2 linked regions of the Noviherbaspirillum saxi genome follow. The protein of the gene in region 2 interacts with the protein of the main gene of each other region in a pairwise test. Links are inferred from orthologs where the notes say so. Each region holds a gene or a part of one and is shown on either strand. Other genes may lie near its edges.

Region 1 (2,969 bases), on a different replicon or contig from region 2:
ATGCCGATCAGGTGGTCGCATTCATGCTGGACCACGCGTGCATGAAAACCCTCGACATCGCGGCTGATCGGCTTGCCATCCTGGTCGACGCCTTCGTAATGCAGGCGCAGCCAGCGCGGCACCATGCCGCGCAATCCCGGCACCGAAAGACAGCCTTCCCAGCCGTCTTCGATTTCCTGCGACAAGGGCGTAATGACCGGATTGATCAGCACGGTTTCCGGCACCGGCGGCGCTTCGGGATAGCGCACATTCTGCTTGAAGCCAAAGATCACCACTTGCAGGTTGACGCCGATTTGCGGCGCCGCCAGCCCTGCCCCATTGGCTGCACGCATGGTATCGAACATGTCGTCGATCAGCCTGAGGAGCTCGGGCGTACCGAAGTCGGTCACGGGTTCGGCCTGGCGCAACAGGCGCGGGTCGCCCATCTTCAGGATGTCACGTATCGCCATGTCAGTCTTTCGTCATTGCGTCGTCCGGCGGTTGCTGGCCAAGTAAATCAAGCAATTCCGGTTCGTCGAGGATGGCTACGCCAAGTTCCTGCGCTTTTGTCAGCTTGCTGCCCGCTTCCTCACCGGCAACCACATAGCTGGTTTTCTTCGATACCGAACCGGCGACCTTGCCGCCGGCCGCCTCGATGCGCGCGGCGGCTTCATCACGTGTCAGATTCGGAAGCGTTCCCGTCAGTACAAAGGTTTTTCCGGCGAAAGGCTTGGGTGCTTCCACCATCGGTTCGCTTTCCGGCCAGTGGAGGCCGGCCGCACGCAATTGTTCGATCAATTCCGTATTGAGCGGATCGGACAAAAAGCTGACGATCGAACGTGCGACGACTGGACCGATATCCGCTACTTCCAGCAGCTGCTCTTCCGACGCGCCCAGCAAGGCGTCCAGGTTGCCAAAGTGCCGCGCCAACTCCTTCGCGGTGGCCTCGCCGACATGGCGGATCCCAAGTGCGTAGATGAACCGGGCGAGCGTCGTCGATTTTGACTTCTCCAGCGCTTTCAATACGTTTTGTGCGGACTTCTCGGCCATGCGGTCGAGTTCGGACAGCGCGGTCAGTCCGAGCTTGTACAGGTCTGCCGCGGTCGTGATGATGTGGCGGTCGACCAACTGCTCCACCAGTTGCTCGCCCAAGCCTTCGATATCCAGTGCGCGCCGCGACACGAAATGCAGCAAACCGCCCTTGCGCTGCGCCGGGCATTTGATCCAGCCGCCGGAACAACGCGCTATCGCTTCATCCTCAGGCCGTACGATAGCCGATCCACATACCGGGCAACTCGCCGGCATTACAAAACGGCGCACGTGATCGGGCCGCAGTTCGGGGACGTAAGCGACCACTTCGGGAATTACGTCGCCGGCACGCCGCACGATGACTGAATCGCCGATCTGGATATCCTTGCGATTGACTTCATCTTCGTTGTGCAGGGTGGCATTGGTCACCGTCACGCCACCGACGAATACCGGCACCAGACGGGCGACCGGTGTAATGGCGCCGGTGCGCCCCACCTGCACGCCGATATCCTGCACCACCGTCATCGCTTCCTCGGCCGGAAACTTGTGCGCAATGGCGAATCTCGGCGCGCGCGAAACGAATCCCAGCTTTTGCTGCTGCTCCAGCCGGTCCACCTTGTATACCACGCCGTCGATGTCGTAGGCCAGGCCACGACGCTTGTCGCCTATCGCATGGAAAAATTCAAGCAAGCCCTGGGCACCATGGACCACTGCGCGCTCACGGCACACCGGCAAGCCCATAGACGCATACCAGTCCAGCAAGGCGGAGTGCGAGGCCGGCATGGAGGCTCCTTCGAGCACCCCGATACCATAGGCAAAGAAACGCAGCGTGCGCTGGGCGGTGATCTTTGAATCGAGTTGCCGCAAGCTGCCTGCGGCAGCATTGCGCGGATTGACGAACTCTTTTTGCCCGGCCTCGCGCTGCCGCTCGTTCAGCCGAGCAAAGTCAGCCTTGAACATCAGGACTTCGCCGCGCACTTCCAGTACGGCGGGCGGCGTGTCGGTGTGAAGGCGCAGCGGAACCGCGCGCACGGTACGGATATTGGCGGTCACGTTTTCACCGGTTGCGCCATCGCCACGCGTGGCGGCTTGAACCAGATATCCGTTTTCATAGCGCACGCTGATCGCCAGACCGTCGAACTTGAGCTCGGTGGAATAGGTAATGTCGTCGCCGTTTTGCAAACCCTCATGCACACGGCGGTCGAAGGACACGACATCTTCCTCCCCGAACGCGTTGTTCAGGGACAGCATCGGCAACGCATGCCTGGCCGGTTCGAATTGCGGCAATGGCTTGCCGCCAACGCGTTGGGTCGGGGAATCGGAGGTGACGAGATCGGGATGCGCCAACTCCAGCTCAACCAGTTCGCGGAACATCCTGTCGTATTCCGCGTCCGGAATGCTGGGATTATCAAGCACGTAATACGCATGACTGTGCCGGTTCAATTCCGACTTCAGCCATGCCGCACGTTCCTGCCAGTGATCGGCTTCAGGCCCGCTGGTGGGTGTGGCAGCGGCCGGCGCTCCAAAAATGTCCGCTTGCATCGTCAACTGAACAAACGCGTTGCACGGACTGAACCTGCCGGAATGTTCGACTCTTCCATCTGGGTATAGAACGCAGTGACTTGATCTGCGATTTCGGTTAACGCAGCGTCGGTCAATGGCTGGTTGCCGTCATCCACCACGACGCCATCGAGACGTGCGGCAAGCATGCGAGCGCAGGCGGTCATTGCACCGAAACCGTCGTGCGCGGGAGCGACCCTGGGCACGTCCAGCAGCAGGGTCAGGCGCGAAGTCGTTTCCACAGCGAGGCTGACATTGGTGGAGAGAGAAAACAGTATCCCGCCATCGCCGTCCGGCATGACCAGACGCCCATCGGGGCGCAAATCGAAACCTTGGCGCTCGAGTGCGGTCAGCAGCGTATTGATCGCCCAAGGCTCACCCTTAGCTTGCACATTCACGCT
Region 2 (3,191 bases):
CGTGTTGCCACTGGCCCGGATGTAACGCTTGAGCTCGACACCGAGGGGGGACGATTCCGGCACGCCGATGTATACCGTCTTGAACGGCAGGGCCGATTTGCCATCCGCGCCGCGCAGCTGGAAGCCGCAGCCCGAGAGCGTGGCGGCGGCCGCCAGCGTAAGAAGCAATACCGCGCGTCGTGTCATCGGTTCTCCGGATCTCATGCAACGATATTGACCAGCTTGCCTGGCACGATGATGACTTTCTTCGGTGTGCCTTCGACAAACTTCTTGACGTTTTCATTGGCCAGCGCCGCCGCTTCGATCGCTGCCTTGTCGGCTTCCTTAGGCACCTTCACGCTGCCCCGCAGCTTGCCGTTGACCTGCACCATCAGTTCGATTTCCGCCTGTTCCAGCGCGCTTGCATCGACCTGAGGCCACGGCGCGTCGAGGATGTCGCCATGCACCTCGGACAGGCCGAGTTCGCCCCACAATACATGCGTGATGTGAGGAGCAACCGGATTCAGCACGCGCAGGAAGATCGACAAACCTTCGGCAATGACCGCGTTCGATGCCGTGGAATCATCCAGCTTGGCCGCTTCCAGCGTGTTGAGCGTCTTCATGCAAGCCGACACCACAGTGTTGTACTGGATACGCTTGAAGTCGTGGTCGGCCTGCTGCAGGATCTTGTGGATTTCGCGGCGTAAAGCCTTGTGTGTTTCCGGCAGCGCAGCGAAGTCAGCATCGCTTGCTGCAGCAATGCGGCCAGCCTGCGCATGGGCAAATGCCCACACGCGGCGCAGGAAGCGGTTCGCGCCTTCCACGCCGGCACCCGACCATTCCAGTGTCTGTTCCGGCGGCGACGCAAACATCGTGAACAGGCGCGCGGTGTCGGCGCCGTACTGGTCGATCTGTGCCTGCGGGTCGATGCCGTTGTTCTTGGACTTCGACATTTTTTCGGTGCCGCCGATTTCGACCGGCTTGCCGTCGGACTTGAGCAATGCGGACACCGGACGGCCCTTGTCATCGAAGCTCAGTTCGACATCGGCCGGATTGAACCAGGTCTTCTTGCTGCCGGCGTCTTCGCGATAATAGGTTTCATTGAGCACCATGCCCTGGGTGAGCAGGTTGACGAAAGGCTCGTCGAACTTGACCAGGCCGAAGTCGCGCATCACCTTGGTCCAGAAGCGCGCATACAGCAGGTGCAGCACCGCATGTTCGATGCCGCCGATATACTGGTCCATCGGCATCCAGTAATCGTTGCGCGAATCGACCATCGCTTCGTTGCTGCCCGGCGAGCAATAGCGCATGTAGTACCAGGACGAATCGACGAAGGTATCCATGGTGTCGGTTTCGCGCCGCGCCGGCTTGCCGCACTGCGGGCAATCGACGTGCAGGAATTGCTCATGCTTGTTGAGCGGATTGCCGCTGCCGTCCGGCACGCAGTCTTCCGGCAGCACGACCGGCAGATCCTTCTCGGGTACCGGAACATCGCCGCAAGTACCACAATGGATGATGGGGATCGGGGTGCCCCAGTAGCGCTGACGGGAAATACCCCAGTCGCGCAGGCGGTAAGTGACCTTCTTTTCGCCCAGGCCCTTGGCCGCGAGATCGGCTGCAACTGCATCGACCGCAGCCGCATAGTTCAAGCCATCGTACTTGCCGGACGCGACGCAGACGCCATGTTCCTTGTCCGCATACCATTCTTCCCAGGCGTCGGTCGAATAGCTCTTGCCTTCGACCGCGATAACTTGCTTGATCGGCAGATCATATTTTTTCGCGAACGCGAAATCGCGCTCGTCGTGACCCGGCACACCCATCACCGCGCCGTCGCCATAGGTGATCAGCACATAGTTGCCGACCCAGACCTCGACCTGCTCGCCGGTCAGCGGATGTGTGACGAACAGCCCGGTCGGCATGCCTTTCTTTTCCATCGTCGCCATGTCGGCTTCGATTACGCTGCCTTTCTTGCATTCGGCAATGAAGTCGGCGAGTTGCGGATTGCTTCGGGCGGCATGGGTTGCCAGCGCATGTTCCGGCGCAACCGCGCAGAAGGTGACGCCCATGATGGTGTCGGCGCGGGTCGTAAAGACCCACAGCTTGCCGTCATTGATCGCTTGGCCTTCGGCATCCTTGATGTCATGCGGGAACGCGAAGCGCACACCGGTCGATTTGCCGATCCAGTTGGATTGCATGATGCGCACGCGCTCAGGCCAGCCCGGCAGCTTGTTGTCGACGAAGTCGAGCAATTCTTCCGCGTAGGAGGTGATGCGGGCGTAGTACATCGGGATTTCGCGCTTTTCGATCAGCGCGCCGGAGCGCCAGCCGCGTCCGTCGATCACCTGTTCGTTGGCGAGCACGGTCTGATCGACCGGATCCCAGTTTACGGTACCGGTTTTCTTGTAGATGATGCCTTTTTCCAGCATCTTGAGGAACATCCACTGGTTCCACTTGTAGTAATCCGGCTTGCAAGCGGTCATTTCACGCGACCAGTCGATCGCCAGGCCCATCGACTGCATTTGCTGCTTCATGTACTCGATGTTCGAGTAAGTCCACTGCGCAGGCGGAACGCCATTGGCCATCGCGGCGTTTTCCGCGGGCATGCCGAATGCATCCCAGCCCATCGGCATCAACACGTTGTAGCCGTTCATCCGCAGGTAGCGGTACATCACGTCATTGATCGTGTAATTGCGCACATGGCCCATGTGCAGCTTGCCGGACGGGTAGGGCAGCATCGAGCAGGCATAGAACTTTTTCTTGTCCTGGCCGTTCTTGTCTTTGGCGTGTTCGACGGTCTTGTATGCGTCGATCGCGGTCCAGTGGTCTTGCGCCGCTTTTTCGACGTCGCCGGGGAGATATTTTTCTTGCATGACGGATGATGCTGAAAGTGAAATTGAACCCGTCATTATACTTGCTCGCCGGGAGCTGTTGCCGGCAACGGCAGCGGGAATTTCGCCGCAAAATCAATGCGGATGCGGTTTCAAGTCAGCGCAATACCAGGTCGACCGCCGGTTTTTCACCGTTTTCCGCAAATAACTGGTTGACTTCGGCGCTGCACTCTTCCAGTGCCGCAAGAATCTCGGGCGCGTCGCGCCGCAAGACATCGGAGTGAAGAATCTGGATCTGCAGCAGTTCGTCAGGGTGCAGAACGAAGGACGACATCCCGTCGCCGTCGCGCAGTCCGCTCAGGCAATCGATCCAGGCATCCATGT

What was found. Proteins that work in one complex are often made in the same cells at the same time.
Region 1: the proteins of leuS (region 2) and ligA interact in binary tests that used the Escherichia coli proteins (3 or more experiments, as listed by UniProt). The link is inferred for Noviherbaspirillum saxi from one-to-one orthologs.

The regions. Positions count from the first base shown.
Region 1 is NZ_QYUO01000002.1:556,076-559,044, reverse strand. It holds ligA (NAD-dependent DNA ligase LigA), read right to left. Parts: upstream 2,551-2,969; coding sequence 451-2,550; downstream 1-450. Other genes in the region: D3871_RS18400 (cell division protein ZipA C-terminal FtsZ-binding domain-containing protein), read right to left, coding at 2,553-2,969; def (peptide deformylase), read right to left, coding at 1-449. UniProt on the Escherichia coli protein: DNA ligase that catalyzes the formation of phosphodiester linkages between 5'-phosphoryl and 3'-hydroxyl groups in double-stranded DNA using NAD as a coenzyme and as the energy source for the reaction.
Region 2 is NZ_QYUO01000001.1:911,799-914,989, forward strand. It holds leuS (leucine--tRNA ligase), read right to left. Parts: upstream 2,850-3,191; coding sequence 201-2,849; downstream 1-200. Other genes in the region: D3871_RS04400 (LPS-assembly lipoprotein LptE), read right to left, coding at 1-186; D3871_RS04410 (barstar family protein), read right to left, coding at 2,965-3,191.